DNA from 4 places in the Paenibacillus sp. GCM10027630 genome. Region 1 is predicted to be linked to each of the others. Evidence: riboswitches for the same ligand, from Rfam matches in the RefSeq annotation. Region 1 holds a riboswitch; each other region holds the start of a gene.
What was found. A riboswitch is a leader RNA that binds a small molecule or an ion and turns the genes downstream of it on or off. The one in region 1 is predicted to bind cobalamin.
Positions count from the first base shown of each region.

Region 2: linked by a shared signal. The riboswitch ahead of ACFQ0C_RS38725 (energy-coupling factor ABC transporter permease) and the one ahead of ACFQ0C_RS17060 (ABC transporter substrate-binding protein) in region 1 are both predicted to bind cobalamin.
Region 3: linked by a shared signal. The riboswitch ahead of cobJ (precorrin-3B C(17)-methyltransferase) and the one ahead of ACFQ0C_RS17060 (ABC transporter substrate-binding protein) in region 1 are both predicted to bind cobalamin.
Region 4: linked by a shared signal. The riboswitch ahead of ACFQ0C_RS22710 (ABC transporter substrate-binding protein) and the one ahead of ACFQ0C_RS17060 (ABC transporter substrate-binding protein) in region 1 are both predicted to bind cobalamin.

Region 1 is NZ_JBHTGY010000035.1:61,774-66,161, reverse strand. It holds gene ACFQ0C_RS17065 (FecCD family ABC transporter permease) at 1-463, opposite strand, end outside; gene ACFQ0C_RS17060 (ABC transporter substrate-binding protein) at 464-1,492, opposite strand; cobalamin riboswitch at 1,682-1,876, opposite strand; gene ACFQ0C_RS17055 (hypothetical protein) at 1,914-2,459, opposite strand; gene ACFQ0C_RS17050 (aspartyl-phosphate phosphatase Spo0E family protein) at 2,830-3,096, opposite strand; gene ACFQ0C_RS17045 (aminotransferase class I/II-fold pyridoxal phosphate-dependent enzyme) at 3,231-4,388, opposite strand, start outside.
Region 2 is NZ_JBHTGY010000098.1:253,356-257,743, forward strand. It holds gene ACFQ0C_RS38720 (ABC transporter substrate-binding protein) at 1-1,033, opposite strand, end outside; cobalamin riboswitch at 1,296-1,487, shown strand; gene ACFQ0C_RS38725 (energy-coupling factor ABC transporter permease) at 1,631-2,398, shown strand; gene ACFQ0C_RS38730 (energy-coupling factor ABC transporter substrate-binding protein) at 2,395-2,679, shown strand; gene cbiQ (cobalt ECF transporter T component CbiQ) at 2,676-3,482, shown strand; gene ACFQ0C_RS38740 (energy-coupling factor ABC transporter ATP-binding protein) at 3,479-4,315, shown strand.
Region 3 is NZ_JBHTGY010000010.1:241,418-245,805, reverse strand. It holds gene cobJ (precorrin-3B C(17)-methyltransferase) at 1-1,851, opposite strand, end outside; cobalamin riboswitch at 2,264-2,492, opposite strand; gene ACFQ0C_RS05945 (hypothetical protein) at 2,608-2,787, opposite strand; gene ACFQ0C_RS05940 (helix-turn-helix domain-containing protein) at 3,230-3,598, shown strand; gene ACFQ0C_RS05935 (hypothetical protein) at 3,839-4,036, shown strand; gene ACFQ0C_RS05930 (glycoside hydrolase family 26 protein) at 4,121-4,388, shown strand, end outside.
Region 4 is NZ_JBHTGY010000047.1:17,088-21,475, forward strand. It holds gene nikB (nickel ABC transporter permease) at 1-727, opposite strand, end outside; gene ACFQ0C_RS22710 (ABC transporter substrate-binding protein) at 724-2,325, opposite strand; cobalamin riboswitch at 2,543-2,738, opposite strand; gene ACFQ0C_RS22715 (hemerythrin domain-containing protein) at 2,821-3,363, opposite strand; gene ACFQ0C_RS22720 (LLM class flavin-dependent oxidoreductase) at 3,512-4,388, opposite strand, start outside.

The DNA.
Region 1 (4,388 bases):
GCCTTCCATCCGTTCTCGCCAGCAGCAGAACCGTTAGCAGTGAAACTGCTCCTGTGGCAAAAGCGACAATAGGTACCGTCCATGAGCCAAAAAAAGCAAACTGCAAGCCGAACAAGATTAGAAACGATGCCCCTAGAGCAGCGCCTGAGGAAACTCCCAGCGTATATGGATCTGCCAGCGGGTTGCGCAGCACTCCTTGAAATGCCGCTCCAGCTACACCTAACGCTGCGCCCACCAATATTCCCAGCAGCACTCTGGGCAAGCGTACCCGCCATATAATTTGCTCCGCAGCTGGCTGCCAATCGACGGGAACATTTACACCTATCCACGGCAAATGGTGGGCTAATATCCCCCATACCTGTACAAGCGGCAGCCGGACTGTTCCAATCGACAAGCTGACCGTAACGGAAAGAAGAAGGAGAAGCATCCCTACTCCTCCCCACAACATCAGCTTACGTTTCATCTACTTCACCAGCTCCGGATAAATTCCTTTGGCAATATCGACTAAGCTATCAGCCATACGAGGACCGGGACGACTCATAAGATTTTTATCCAAGCCGACAAAGCGGTTGGTCTTAACAGCCTCAATCCCTCCCCATCCGCTGCGTTCCTTAATCACCTGATCCAATGTCTTTTTTGATTTTTCATCAATTAAATTGTCTGGGTACAAAATAACCTGAGGGTTATCTGCAATTACTTTTTCCCCATTAATCTCCATATAACCTTGTTTGTCCGAAACCACATTAATGCCTCCGGCCAACGTAATCAACTCATCAATAAACTCACCTTTTCCAACCGTCCAGCCTGGTGAAAACTCTATAAATACCTTTTTCTTCTGCTCAGGCTTCAAATCCTTTACAGCATCGGTGACCTTCAAGCGCTTTTCCTTCATGGATGCAACAAGCGCCTCCGCCTGCCCCTGCTTGTCAAACAACTGACCAAACATCAGCAGGTTGTTCATCACATCATCCATCGTTTTTGGCTCGACCTTAAACACATTAACCTTCAAGCCTCTCAGCTGTTCAACAACCGGGACTTTAAGGGAAACTCCAGAAAGCACGATATCCGCATTCGCTGCGATCAACGACTCTTCATTCGGCTTCACAATACCGCCCATCTTCGGCTTCAACGCTGCTTCGGCAGGATAGTCACAGAAATCCGAAACTCCAACTACTCGATCCCCTAAACCGAGTGCAAACAGCGCTTCAGTCTCACTTGGCGATACAGAAACAATTCGAACAGGAGCCTTATCAAAGGTAAATTCCTTTCCTGTCGCATCCTTAACTTTATAGGGATAAACGGTTGCCTTGCTAGCATTAGCTGGCGGAGCTGCCGGCTGACCTTGTCCGGCTTGGGCTTGCCCCTCCTGCTTGGTATCTCCTGCCTTGGTCGAACCTCCAGGTGCTGGTGTGCCACCACATCCGGCAAGGCTTCCTATCAAAGCAAGCCCCAGCAAGCCGATGATCCATTTGCTTCCTCTAAAAATATTCATGTCTTCCCCCTTACTTAATTACTCAGCCTACACCGTTATGTATAGAACTGACTCCCTCTTTTACACGAAAAAACCCTCCAGCTCCTTAACCAAAAGGACCCAAAGGGCGCAAACGCCTCAAACAACAAGAAAGGCTCAGGTTGAGCCCTTGATCATTTGTGCGTGACGCTCCTTTTTCCTCGAAAGAGACAGTCTCTATCCGAACAGGCAGGTCTCCTGACTCATGAGGGTATGAAGCTTCCTCGCCTTCCCGTTCCTTACACAGAACAGTGGCTTTCTTGAGGAACTCCTCATTCACAGTGGCGGGACCGTGCCGGATTCACACCGGCTTCCCTTTTAACCTATGGGCATCTGCTCACAGGCACCTGTTCAAAGCTTATAAAATTATTTAGAAGCTCTCTAAGCTCGCAAACTCGAAAACTTACTTCTGAGCAATTACTTTTATAACCTGCATGACTTTGTCTTGATTTTTAGCGTTAGCCGGCACAAAAGCAACTAAATCCTTACCGTTCACTTTAAGATCCGTAAACCACTTGGTATGTTCCAAAGGAATGCCATATAAGTGCTTCTCTTTTTTGCCTTCCTTACTATCCTTACTATCTACAGGCAGCTCAAGCACACCCTCAGGAAAATCCTCCGCCTTGGCAACAGCATCCAGACTCACATAACCGCCCTGCTGACCAATTGCTTTAAACTGCTCCATCGGTACGATAAGAATTCCATTATCCCCGGCAGCAATTTCGACAATCAGCTTCTCCATCGAAAAAATAGGCGTTGTCAGCACACTTACTGTTGGAGCTTCCCCTACCTTAGTTTTCAAATCTGCCTGCAGTTTGTCCGCTATTTCATTAGGAACCCCGTTCTGAGCCATCATAAAAATAGGAACATCCGCTTTCGGACCTCCACCACAGCCTGCCAATGCAAATAATGATAACAACATAATAATTAACGTGAAATTCCTTTTCATCTGTTCTCCTCCTGCAAGTATTCCCTTTAGGAACACTGCTTTTATGCATAGGTAGTAACTGTTCGATACACGGTCCGATCCTATAAATCACAACTCACATCTTACCATAAAAAAGTAGTTTCTACAAAAATTGCGCTCTAAGCAGGCCTTTAAACAAAAATAAAAAAGCATTCCGAAAAGCGGACGCTTAGGCTTCTCCACCCCACAGCAATTCCCTCTCATGTTCTACGCTGTGCGGCCAGCCCCTCCTTTAAATGTTTATCAATTAAAAAATCCCCACAAAGTGGGGTTTTGCTTCGAAGTTGATTCAGATACTTTGCGGGGAGCCCCGAAACATATAAGTTCTATTAAGATTAAAAAAAGAACCGAGTTATCGGTTCCTCTTAGTTCGAGTCATGTATTCATTTATTTTAGTATCGAGCATCATGCTGATTTCCACTACCTTCGGAGAGGTTAAACTCTTCTCATGATGGACCAGCTGCTCTAAGTCACGACGTAAATGGTAAATTTCTTCTTCTAAAGATAAGACGGTAGATGATTGCTTCTTTGTTCCAAAAAACCACTTGGCCTGCTGATCCTTTTCACGAATCCAACCAACATTTAGAGAATGCCGAAGCTGATATTCCGGAAAAGCCACTATTCATCCCTCCTTGATGCATATCTTTAGATATAAAGTCTCATATATGACCAAATCTATGAAACTCTTATTATATAAAGATACCAGTTTTTCACGAGGTTGGAAATGGCTATTTTTGTCGTTTGATGCCGAAATTACAATTTTCTCAAGAAATTCCCAATCCTGTCTATCGCTTCAATTAATTGATTCACTGAAGATGCGTAAGAACACCGGAGAAACCCTTCTCCACCAAGGCCAAATACTCCTCCGGGCACTGCAGCGACCTTGCCTTCATGCAGCAAACGCTGGGCGAATTCTTCCGAACCTAGGCCTGTAGAAGCAATTGAAGGGAAAGCATAGAATGCTCCTTGAGGCTCATGACATTTTAGTCCGATTTCCCTAAAGCCCTGCACCACCAAACGACGGCGTTGGTTGTAAGACTCAATCATTCGGTCCTTTTCATCCATACCGTTTCTTAACGCCTCAAGAGCAGCAACCTGCCCCATAGCTGGAGCGCACATTACTGAATATTGATGTATTTTAAGCATGGCCGAGATCAAATCACGGTGACCACAAGCATAGCCCATACGCCATCCTGTCATGGCAAATGCTTTGGAGAACCCGCTGACCAATATGGTCCGATCCCGCATACCCGGCATAGCGGCAAAGCTCACATGCTTCTGTTCATAAGTAAGCTCCGCATATATTTCATCGGATATGACCAAGAGGTCATGCTCTTCTACAATTTTGGCAATCGGCAGCCAGTCCTCATAGCTCATAATACCGCCTGTCGGATTGCTTGGGTAGCATAAGATCAGTACCTTTGACTTCGGAGTGATACTTGCTTTTAACGCTTCAGGCGTTAATTTAAACTCATCCTTAGCAAAGGTTTCAATACCGACAGGAATGCCTCCGCCAATTCTGGTAATTGGGGAGTATGAAACATAGCATGGCTCTGTAATAAGGATTTCATCGCCCGGAACGATCAACGCTCTCAATGCCAAATCAATCGCTTCACTGCCGCCCACCGTAACCAGAACTTCATCAGAAGGCTCATAAGGGACCTGAAACGAATCGTACAAGTATTCGGCAATAGCTTCACGCAGCTCGTAAAGTCCGGCATTGGAGGTATATTTGGTATTACCCCGTTCCAGCGAATACACGCATGCTTCACGTACATGCCATGGCGTACAGAAATCCGGTTCTCCTACGCCTAGAGAAATGATATCTTCCTTACTAGCACTAACCAGATCAAAAAACTTACGAATACCTGAGGGGGGTATTTCTCTCACCAAAGGAGCTAAATAACCGCT
Region 2 (4,388 bases), on a different contig from region 1:
AGGAGCCCTTTTCGAGAATGCCGTCTCCGTTGCTGTCCTTCCAACCGTCATTGGCAAGGATTTGCTGCCCTTCTTTTAAATTGGCATCAGTGATGACCACTTTCGGATTAAACCAAGGCAAACCGTCATTGATGGTAAATGCCGGCGTTCCATGTCCTTCCAGTACTCCTTGTACAAGAGCTTTTCTGTCGATAGCGATATTAATAGCTTTACGGATGGATAATTGAGAGGTTACATCATTACCTATCGGATTGCCGTCCTTGGTTTTGGCGCCGGACTTTACGTAAGGGAACATGATTCCGCGATTGTCTACAGTACGGGCAGTCTCCAGCCGCATCCCGGTGACAGGCTGTTTACTGAATGCAGCGGGAATATAAGAGACATCAACCTTCCCGGCCTTTGCTGCTGCATATGCTGCATCTTCACTCAGAAACAAGAAGGTCAGCTTTTGGAACACAGGTTTGGTACCGTAATAATCCGGATTAGCCTCTACGATGACTTGCTGTCCTTTGTCCCACTGCACAAGCTTATAAGGCCCTGACCCTATAGGCTTCTGGGCATAATCCTTACTATGGGCATGCTTGGGTACGATTCCAGTCGCGACTAGCATTTGAATAAAAGTGGAATTAGGTTCTTTTAAAGTAAATTTTACACTGTAATCATCTACCGCCTCTACACTCGACACGTAGCTGAGATCAATGGACGAACCGCTCTTGGACGCTGTCTCGTAGGTATACTGGACATCTGCAGCCGTCAAGGGTTTACCGTCAGAAAACTTGGCGTCCTTACGCAGCTTAACTGTCCAAACCAATCCACCATCTCCGATTTCATAACCAGTAGCCAGATCATTTACAACTTTCAGATCAGAGTCCCTCTTCAGCAGAGTACTCTGGAAAAGCGGAGAGCCATAACGTCCCCAACCTGTTGTAGGATCGAAGCCAGCTTCCGGCTCACCACCGACTGCCAGAACCAATTCGTTAGCAGCTTTAGACGATTCTTCCTTCGGTTTCGCTGTACAACCGTTCATTACCATTGCTGCAATCAAACTGATAATAAAAATAAATGCAAATCTCTTTCTCACACTATCCCACTCCTAATCCTTTTTATCTGTTTTCATGTCCACAAGCCTATGATGAATTCACGAATAGAAAAATCACCCAGTAGCACGAATCATTAAAATAGTAACACACTTGAAATTCCGAGTCACTACCCCGTGTTATTTTTTCAAAAAATTATGTTACAAAAAAGGAATTAGCCTGTTCATATCGAATAGACTTAGATTGCAGCTAAAAAAATCGCATATTTACTAGTCAGGTGCCTTTGTATTAAAAAAGGATAACAGGGAATCGGGTGCAAATCCCGAGCGGTCCCGCCACTGTAACCGGGGAGTTTTTTTCCAATGTATCACTCGATGAACGCATATCGGGGAAGATGGAGAATGATGAGGAGCCGGGAGCCAGGAGACCTACCTGATTAGCACACCCACAGGCCTTCGCGGAAAGGAGCGGTGTACGAACATGGATTCAGCTTCTTCCACCTGCTGTCGTCTATTGCCGCGTACCCATAACCAATTCCAAAGGGATTGGTTTTTTAGTTTTTTCACCTATTTTTGAATCAGGAGGATTTCACAATGCAAACAAAAAAATGGCTAAGCACTTCACTCTTAGTGTTGGGATTTACGGTGTACCTGACATTTAATGAGCCTCAATCGGCCTATGCTATGCACATTATGGAAGGATTTCTGCCTGTAGGATGGGCTATTTTCTGGTGGGCGGTCTTTATTCCTTTCTTCATTCTAGGCCTAAGAGCTTTAACCCGAATTACGAAGGAAACTCCGGAGTTGAAAATTATGCTGGGATTAGCGGCAGCCTTTACCTTCGTTCTCTCGGCGCTCAAAATCCCGTCCGTAACGGGGAGCAGCTCCCATCCGACAGGAACAGGTCTTGGTGCTGTTATGTTCGGACCGTTGCCTATGAGTGTACTCGGCTCTATCGTCCTATTGTTTCAGGCGCTGCTTCTGGCGCATGGCGGCTTAACCACCCTTGGTGCTAATGCCTTTTCGATGGCCGTTGCCGGTCCAATGGTTGGTTACGGCGTCTATAAATGGATAATGAAAAGCACAGGAAAACAACGGCTTGCCATCTTTTTGGCTGCGGCGCTTGCAGATCTGTCCACTTACGTCGTTACAGCGTTCCAGCTGGCAATTGCTTTTCCAGCAGAGGTAGGCGGAATTGCTGCGTCCTTCGGCAAATTCGGAGCGATCTTCGCCTTTACACAGATTCCTCTCGCAATCAGCGAAGGGTTGCTCACTATCTTGATCTGGAATTGGCTGCAAGCTTACAGCTCAGAGGAATTATCATTGCTGCAGCGTAAAATGAAAGGAGTTCAAAAATCATGAAAACCGGCACTAAGAACGCTTTAATTATAAGTGCAGTTATCCTCTTAGCTGCTCTCCCTTTATTACTTGTCAATGGGGAATTCGGGGGCGCAGACGGGGCTGCCGAGGAAATGATTGCAACGCTGTCTCCTACTTACAAGCCTTGGTTTACCCCATTATTGGAGCCGCCTGCAGAAACTGAAAGTATGCTGTTCGCCTTACAAGCGGCACTGGGGGCAGGCTTCATTGGATATGTAATCGGGTTGTTCAAAGGAAGAGCTACCAAAACAAAAACACAATGATCAAATTCATCGATTCACTCTCTTACAATAACAAGCTGCGGACCGTTTCTCCCATGTGGAAGATCGGGTTTGCAGCCGTTCTATTTCTGTTGTCTTACTTGTCCCATCCTGTCACACAGCTTGTTATAAGCGGCTGGTTGTTTGTATGGACAGTCAGCTATGCCCAAATACGGCCCAAATATTATTTGCGGCTGATCGCTGCCCCCTGTTTGTTTTACGCAGCCAGTGTTCCAGCCATCCTTATTGAATTTCAACGTTCAACTGAGCTGTCGACCCTTGCACAAGCGAGCACCATACTCTTTACATTTCTACATTGGACAGCCTTTTTGACTGACAATGGAGTGCATACAGCCATTATTTTACTCACACGAATAATAGCCTGCTTGTCATGCATGACCTTTATAATGCTGACCACTCCTGTTTCCGAGCTGTTTCAGGTTATGAAAAAGCTGCGGGTGCCGGCATTAGTATTGGAAGTGATGCTGATTATGTACCGTTTTTTGTTTTTGCTTGAGAGCACGGCCTATGATATGTACACAGCCCAGAAGTCGCGCGGCGGACAGACCGGATTTACCAACAGGCTTAATGATACGGCCATCCTGATCGTGCGCTTGTTCGCTAAGTCGATGCAGCGCTATAAAGGAGTTTCACACGGCTTGATCACAAGAGGATTTATCGATGAAATTCACATGGCTCCGTATCAGGGTAAACCGGTCCCATCCCGCTGCTTATGGGAAAGCTGTACAGGGATCATCATCTTAATACTGTTTGAATTATGGCTTGGTTGGAGGGAAATGTTATGAACTCAATTTTGGAGGCGCATGATGTGAGCTATATATATCAAGGCGCCAAAACTGCTGCTCTCCAGGAATTAAATATGCGAATACCTCAGGGTAAAAAGACCGCTATTTGCGGGCATAACGGATCAGGAAAATCGACATTTTTTCTTCATGCCATTGGTATACATCGCCCTGCATCAGGCCAAATGATATGGAAGGACCATGCCATATCTTATCATTCCAAAGATTTGCAGCAGCTTCGACAGCGAATTGGGCTTGTCTTTCAAGACCCGGAGCAGCAGTTGATTCTCAATACGCCTCATGAGGATGTCTCCTATGGTCTGCGTAATGCCAAGGTACCGGAAACGGAAATTAGCAGCCGTACACAAAACATTCTTCAAGCAATGGGACTTTCACATTTGGCAGACACACCTATTCACCATCTAAGTCTCGGTCAGAAAAAAAGAGTTGCGCTCGCAGGAGTGTTAGTGCTGGAGCCCGAGCTTCTGCTGCTGGATGAGCCAACAGCCTATCTGGACCGCGTATCCGAGCAGCAGCTAGTCGCACAGCTAGACCGGGTTCATGATAGCGGCGTTACCGTTGTTATGGCAACACATGATATGAACCTCGCTTATACATGGGCTGAGCATATACTCGTTATGGATCGAGGAAGATGCCTCATGGAGGGCTCTCCACAGGAGGTATTCAAGGATGAGGACAAGCTCAAATCAATCGGATTGGAGCTTCCCATGCTGCTTGAAATTTGGCAATCGCTGCCTGAAAAAGTACGCTCTGGGATAATTCCTCCGACCAGTATGGCCGAGTTTAAACAAACTGTATATAAACTGTTCACATAGTTATCGTGAATCGGTAATTGAGATGCTATCTTGGGAATCTTTCACTCTTACTCACTTTCTTACGGAACGTCAT
Region 3 (4,388 bases), on a different contig from region 1:
TTTAAAAAATTTATGGAATCGTTCGTTCGGATGTCCTTCTTTAATAAACCGATGTACAATACGTTCAATCGTCTCCACCAAACGGTCAGGATCAATTCCTTCCGCTACAGGTTGCGCAGGATGTACATTGCGGCCTACGGTTTTCCCCCCCAGGAACAAATCGAACTTCCCTTTGCGATATACGATGCCGATATCTTCATTCACAGCCCCATAGCACGCCATTCCGCAGCCATTCAACCCGATCCGCAGCTCTTTCGGCACTTTCATGCCACCCAGCTTTTGCTGCAGTGATTCTGCATAGGGTATAGCCTCGCCCTTCTCTCCATTGCAAAAATCACAAGCTTTAATTTGCGCCACATCTCCGATTGGAGCCAAAAGAAACCCTTCGCCGCGCAGTCTTGCCGTAATTTCCTCAGGATTTTCCGTAGGTACACGCAAAATCATTTGATGATGCGGGGTATATTCCATCGACCCCTTCTCACCGACAACATCAGCCAATGTAATCATCTGCTTGGCTGTAAACTTCTTGTCGGCTACGCCCGGGCTAACCGCCAGCTCAAAAATCGACTGCTGCCGGAATAATCCGGCCAACGCAGCAGCTCCCCCAGCCGCAGCTTCAACGCTGCTGTCCACGGCTTCGCCCTTGCCGCGCGCCGCAAGCTGCAGCGCCTCCAGCGCCAGCAGCAGCGGCGTTGCAGCTGCTGAACCGCTTCCGCGTCCAGGCGCCGCTTCGCGCTCTGCTCCTACCGCTAGCGTACCGCCTGCGCTACCGAGCGTGGCCTCACGCTCCGCAGCAGCCACCGCTACCGCTCCGCTTCCGCGCCCAGGCGCCGCCTCGCGCTCTGCCCTTACCGCTAGCGTACCGCCTGCGCCACCGAGCGTAACCTCACGCTCCGCAGCAGCCACCGCTACCGCTCCGCTTCCGCGCTCCGGCGCTTTAACGACCGCCTCTGCCTCATCGGCATCGTCGTCCTCCTCAAAAGCCCAGTCCTCATCGCCGTCATCGACTGGCTCCGAGTCCCATTGCTGCAACGCCCAAGGCTCCGCCTCCTGCTGCAGCCGCTGATGCGGACGGAGCGGCTGTACATCCGCTCCCAAAGTATACTTGCGCTGATAACCGCGCGGTGTAATCATCAATCCATCGTACACTGTGGTAGAAGAGTTCCCGATGATAACCGTAGTGAGCATGCCGATATCATGATCAAGCATATCGCGCAAATTCGTCACCACTACATGCTCCCGCTCCCGGTAGGCGCTTTTCACAATCCCTACAGGTGTTTCCGGCGAACGGTACTTCAGCAATATTCGCTGCGTCTCTACAATTTGCCGGGTACGCCTGCCGCTGCGCGGATTATACAAAGCAATTACGAAATCGGCCTGACCTGCGGCATCGACACGTTTGGCAATAAGCTCCCATGGTGTCAAGTGATCGCTCAGACTAATGGTGCAGGCATCGTGCATGACAGGTGCTCCGAGCAATGAAGCAGAGGAGTTGATTGCTGAGATGCCCGGAATAATCTCAACTTCAACGCCACCCTCTCTACGCCAGCCTTGTTCCATCAACACCTCATACACAAGTCCGGCCATCCCGTACACACCTGCGTCACCACTGGAGATTACAGCAACCTTTTTCCCCGCTTCCGCCTGCCTTACCGCCTCTTGAGCACGACTAACCTCTTCAGTCATCCCTGTACGGACAATCGCCTGATCGGTCAACAGCCCGCGAATCAGGTCCACATAGGTGTTATAGCCAATAATTACCTCGCTCTCCTGGAGCGCTTCACGAGCCCGTTTGGTAATATGCTCAAAGCTTCCCGGCCCGAAGCCGATAATAAGCAATTTTCCCGCCATCCAACCCACATCCTTTCCTTAATTATATAATCATCTGGAACTGACAAGTCTTTTATATTCACACCGGCAGCAAATCTCTATTTCTTTTAGAGGCAGGTCAAAAAGTCCCCTTTTGTTCACGAAGTATCTCAGGAAGCTTGCATTCACCTTCGAAGTCCGGTGCTCATGTAGATACTACCCAAACTCCGCTCCTCCTTCTTCAGGTTCTTGCAAATTTCTTAATTTTAGATAAGCCCTCGGCACCTACGGACATCAGCTTGTAACGTTTTCAGAAACGACAAAAAAAGCATTTCCAACATATGTGTTAGAAATGCTTGGGCATCGCAGACCATAAAAAACACCGGACGATAACAGTGCCTTATTTACAAAAGGTAAGCGGATTTCTAACACCTCCCCAAATCCTCGTAGGTCAACAGTGTTTTCAAAGCAGGCAGGTCTCCTGACTTAGAACAGCATCCTCCGACTACCTTCCCGGATTATTGGCCCTATGGGCTCCAGTGGCAACATTATCGGAACATGTACCGAATCATTCGAATCGGTGTTCTTACAGTGGCGGGTCCGTGCCGGATTCTCACCGGCTTCCCTATTAAGCTGTAGAAGAAAAACTGTCTACATACAGCACCTCTTTTAATAAAATATTGAGTTGTCCAGTGCAATCATATCATTCAAGACAAAGCTTTGTCTATAACACTATGAAGCTATGGGAGGACAACTCGCATTATGTATTTTATTTGGCATGATGCGGCTGCTGGCAGCTCAGGCTTTTTGCCGGCGAAGCGAAGGCTCTGTTGAATTCCAGACATCAGGGTATTGTAGTGAGAGAGGCTCCGTCTTGCTCGTATGATCCATGCGGTTCCACTGCTCATATTTTTCAATTGGAATATTAAGCTGCTTCAGAATTAAGCGGATATCTAGACTCGTCTTTGTTCGTTCCATTGGCTTCTCCACTCTCCATCTTTGAATTACTTAATGATAAGAATCTTTTAGACACTATTATAACGAACGCACATAAAAAAAAGTGTCACTTGATGGGATTGGTTTAAACTTAATTGCTATTATTTTTGTCGAAACTTTAACCGATCACAATTACATAATTGTCCGTCCCATTAGGAAAAAATTAGCGTAAATCATCCTATTTCCTTATGTACAGCCACTTCTTGCAGTTTGCTCAACAGCTCTATATAGAGTATTTTTTTCCAAATCAAGCACCCTTATCTCTTAAACATTCGGACCCTTCTGTAGTTTCGTCAAGCTTCCACAAAAGGGATAGTTAATATATCGACATAATTCCCCCATTGCGCCCCATGTTTATTGATTAGAATGCAAAAAGTAATGTATAATTAGTGATAAGATTACCTTATAGGTTAGGAGGTACAACGTGAACTTCGGTAATCGAATCGTCGAGCTTCGTAATGAAAAAAAGCTGACTCAGGAAGAACTAGCGCGCAAATTAGAAATTACCCGTGCCTCGCTTTCCCATTATGAAAATAACCGCAGAGAGCCCGACCATGAAACAACGCAAAAGCTGGCCAACTTCTTCAACGTATCTGTTGATTATTTATTGAGTCGAACCAAGGATCCCAAAGCGTCTGTGTACCTCGAAACCAGTGCGTTCACTGACAGTCTGGAGTTATCCGATCAGGAAATTTTGAAAAGATTCAATTTAACTATTGACGGTAAAGCATTAACTATAGAAGAAGCGCGACGTTTCATTGCATTTATTCGTGCGGAACGATCCATGGGTTAACTATCTTTTTACAAAACCAAACAAGAGGCTGTTCCTGCTAATGGGGATTAGCCTTTTTTTCATTTGTCAGTTGCCTAACTTTTTAGAAAAATGATTGAAATTCAAGTCATTTCATGCGAGAATATATTGATACAAAAAGTATCATTTTTCATAAAAAAACTAAGACTATCCACTTTATTGATACACAAGGTATCATAATGAACCAATTAGATATTGCTCAAATGGGGGTCATATCAAGCGATGAAAAGGATCGGAAAGAGGGGGATTTTCATTCTCAGTAATAAAGATATCCAAACCTTTGTGAAACGGTTGGCATTTTCGGATGATCACCTATTAGAGGAGTTTACTCTCACACTGGATGGTCGCGAGCTAAGCCACGAGGATGCCAGAAAGTTCATAGCTTTTATTCGTGCAGAACGTTCTTTAAACAGAACCTGATTATTTCCTCATATTTCTGCATTCGCTGCTTATGTTATACGGTATAATGGTGAGGAAACTATCACCCGCCGGAGGAATGTACGAATGAGGAAAATCTCGCTGCTAGTTGCCTCTTTGTTTGCTGCTTATATTGTGTACATTGTACAGTCCCATCTTAATACAGATTCGGTTCCATTGATTAGTCCACTGATGGAAGCCGAACCCATTGCGGTTAGTGCAGCTACTCAAACGTTAGCTTGGTGGGATCAACAACTGGCGGATACGGTGAGTAAAAACGAATGGCGTGCCGCGGCCGATTTGGTCAGCCGCAAAGCCGCTTATCATAGAAGCGTAAATGAGCTGGAGCAAGCCA
Region 4 (4,388 bases), on a different contig from region 1:
TTAACACCGGAAGCAGTGCATTAGGCAGCGCATGCTTGAACAGGATCGTTCTCCGATGCAGCCCTTTGGCTTCCGCCAATATGATATATCGCTGCGAAAACACTTGGAGCAGGCTTGTTCGCAGCAAGCGCGCCGTAACTGACGATAGCCCTATGCCTAGCGTCAAAGCTGGCAGGATCAGGTGATCGCCCCCGCCTCTTCCCATTGTTGGAAGCCAGCCCAGCTTCACAGACAAGGTATACATAAGCACCAAACCAAGAAAAAAACTCGGTACAGACACACCAATCAATGCAATAACCCTTGTTGCATGATCCACAGCCTTACGGTGATATACCGCTCCCGCGATCCCTGATGGAATCGCGATCACGAGCATAATTATAAGCGCAGCCCCTGCAAGCTCCAGCGTTGCCGGAAAGCGATGCAGCAGCTCATCGAGAATCGGCGTTTTGCTCCGGAAGGATACGCCCAAATCACCGCGAATAATCTTCCATAACCAGCTCCCGTATTGTACAGGGAAGGGCTGATCAAGACCCAGCTGCTTATGCAGAACCTCTGCATCCTTCTCCAAATCACTGAGATTCGTACTAGGATCGAACATCGTAAGCAGAATCGCTCGCGCTGGATCACCCGGTATAAAACGAATCAGTGAGAAAATAAGAAGAGTAATTCCTAACAAAGCCGGAACTGTAAGAAGTATACGCAGGATCAAATAACGGATTAGCTTCATTTGGAGATGTACATCCCAGGGACGATTCTAGTTTGTAAATTTTTATCGATGCCTTTCACTTTACTGTTATAGGCAGCGCCCCAACGTGTATTATTGAATAAATAAATGATCGGAACATCCTCCTGGACGCGGGTTTGGATCTGTTTAGCCAAATCCACTTGTTTCGCAGCATCGAATTCCGAAGTCAATTGACTGATTAGCTTATCCACCACGGGATTGCTGTATCCCCCGTAATTGGATGCAACGCCTGATTGGTAGTAGGAGTACAATTGACCGCCAATATCGCCGGTTGCCGTTCCGCAAGAGCAATAAGTAGCCGTATCAAAATTGCCGTCCAGCATCATTTGGTTGGAGGCCGTTGTTTCGACCGGATTTAATTCAATCTCAACGCCTACATTTTTGAGCTGCGATTGCAAAGCTACTGCCAATGGTTGAAAAACCGTGTAAGTCAACATTTTCAGCTTCAGCTTTTGCCCGTCCTTGGCACGGATTCCATCAGAGCCTTTCTTCCAGCCAGCCTCATCCAGAAGCTTCTCGGCTTTGGCCTTGTCCGTCTCTGTACCTGTCGAAATCGCATATGGAAGTCCCGCCGGGAAATGCCCTGTAGCTTTGGACGCAAATCCGCGGCTAACACCTTCGATAAGCTCCTTGCGGTCAACGGCTAAATTCAGCGCAATCCGAACATTTTTATCTTGAAGCGCCGGTACCTTTTTCATATTCAACCATAGATTAGTCGTCTGTCCGATTGGGAAGTAAGTGGCGAATTTCGGGTCCTTCTCGTAAGACACCCGCTGTTCAACTTCCACGTTCATATCCGCATCAGCATCGCCATTCTTCAATGCAAGCAGCCGCGCTTGTGCGTCAGCTCCTAATCTTGCCTCCAGCCGCTGCAGCTTAGGCTTTTCTCCCCAATATCCAGGAAACGCTTCAGCAATGAGCAGTTCGCCTGGAGTAAACTGAATAGGCTTCATAAAGCCAGTCAGATCGGCTTGTGAATTAAACTTATCTCCGAGACGATTCGCTTCCTCAGCATTATGTATTGCAAATCCGTTCAGCTTGAAAATAAAGTTAGGGTCTGGCTTAGGTGTTTTGAGCTGTAGATGCAGGCTGTCTTTTACGATAAACTCAACACCGCCAATTTGTGAGGGTCCCCGTTTATTAAGCTTCTGATGACGCTCCAGTGCCGCTTTTACCGCAGCAGCATCCATGACCGCACCGCTCCAAAATTTTACGTTAGGCTGTAATTCCACTTCCCACAGTGTTGGCTCCAGGTTTTTCCAAGATTTCGCTAACCATGGTCTTATAGATCCATCATCATTAAGCATAACGAGAGGTTCAGCAATTCCATCTGATGTAATCCGCTGTGCATCAATATGGACAGGATCCAAAGAGCGGGGCATATTTAAGGTGACGTATTTTAACACCTGCTCCTTGGCCTCTCCGGCAGCGGACGCATCTTTGGTATCTGTGGACTGACCATTACCGGTTGGCCTGGTGGATGATGAGCTTTGGCAAGCCGACAATGTGACTAAAATAATAACAATAAGTGCAAGAAAACCGCTGTACTTTGGACGACTGGAATTGGATCTGGATCTCATAAAAAAATTGCCTCCTGATTTACCTAGTTTATTCGTAATAATTACAATTAAAATCTTACTCATAATTCTTTGCTTCGTCAATACATACTTAAAAACAAAAAATACATACAAAAAAAAGACATCCCTACCTCAGAAAAAAAAGGTAAAGATGTCCTGTTTATATATGATGAAATAAACGACGGTCGTCTAAACACTTCCCTATCTTCCGTAGGTCAAAGCAGTGTTGTCAGAACAGGCAGGTCTCCTGGCTCCGGAATTCACATCATAAGCGGCCTTCCCAATCCTTGTGCACAAAGATCAGTGGCATTGTCGCTATGACTCCTCCGTTACAGTGGCGGGACCGCGTCGGTTTTACACCGAACTTCCCTTTTAAGCTTCAGCAAGCTGAAGCACCTTGTTCCCACAAATATTCAATTGTTAAAATAATAAATATAGCTCAAGCTATTGTAGCACAGTAAATAATGGAAGTCATCCGAAGTTCATAAATTTAAAAGTTTAATCATATGAAAAATAATGAATATCATTGGATACTTGGTCAGTCATTGGATTAATGAGCCGCTCCTCCTGCTCCAAATGCTTTATTAGAATGCGACATGCATGAGTCAAATAAGCCGCCGCTTGTTTCACAGGCATTGCTTCCGAATCCGATTTCAGTGCATGCACAGCTCTCAAGAAGGCGTCCATGTAATTCATCGCCAATTGATGATCCTTCTCCAGATCACATAAGGTCGGTGTGACCGAAAGAGCATTATGTCCTTGGCAACAAATATTCAGCAATGGAAATAGCTCCCGCTCCTCCCACTCTGAGTGCCGATTCAGCTCTTCCTTGAATCCCATTGTCCAGAGTCTTAGATGCAGTAGAGAGCTTATCGCACGATTCTTGTCGGCCTCCTGCTCCGTCTGACTCGCCTGGTTTTCCAAATCCATCAGAACCTGCAGCAATTCGGCATGGTCTTGCTTCAAACGGTCCAGCAGCTTAGGCAGCTCAGCTTCAAGAGCAATCTCCGAAGCAGCCTGTGATTTGCAGGGCATGCTCATTTTTAGGGCCTCCAATCAACCTGTTATTTTCCTTATACCATACAGATTACTCCTGTACCCCTTGTTTGTATGTATAAAATATCACACCACTTACTAATTAATAAAAGGGCAACCATGAGGTTACCCCTAAACCTATATATTGAATTATCTATAAGGTCACAGATTCTTTAAAAGTCTGCTGACGGATCAAGGCTGCAGGATGACCATTCGGAGTCAGATGGATACCTTTGCCGAACAGGCGCTCACGGAAGGTCCCCTCCTCGTATTCGGTACGATACAATCCCCTTCGCTGCAACTCAGGGATGACCAGCTCGATAAATTCGCGGAAAGACCCTGGAGAAAGAAACTGCGTTAGGTTAAAGCCATCTATCCCTGTTTCCTCCACCCAGTACTGGATTTTATCAGCAACCTGCTCCGGTGTTCCTGCAATAAAGAACGGCGACTGTCCGCCTAGCCTTTTGAAGGTTTCGATAATTTCGCCCACTGTTTTTTTATTATGCTTGGTGAATCTTGACGCAGCCGTCTGGCCGTGATCGGTTTCCACATATTCCAGATAGTCATCAGGGCCGTAACGGGATAAATCATAGCCGCTGGAGCCTCCATAATGGGCGAGAACTCCCTCGACGCTGCGAAGCCTCTCGAACTCCTTCACCTTCTGATGAACCTCCTCTTCTGTTCGGCCAACGATGACCGACAAACCGGTAAACATCTTGATGTGCTCAGGCTGACGTCCGTTTGCTTGTGCCTGGGCGCGGATATCCGCGATATGCTGCTTCAATGCTTCCACAGTAGGAGCTCCCAGAAACACACATTCCGCATGTTTTGCCGCAAATGTCTTGCCTTTTACCGAGCTGCCCGCCTGATAAATAACTGGAGTTCTCTGCAGGGAAGGTTCGCTGAGATGAGGTCCGGGAAGCCTGAAATATTTGCCTTCATGGTTGATCTCATGCACTTTGTCGGGATCGGTATACGTCCCGGTTTCCACATCGCTCACAACAGCTTGATCTTCCCAGCTGCTTTCCCAC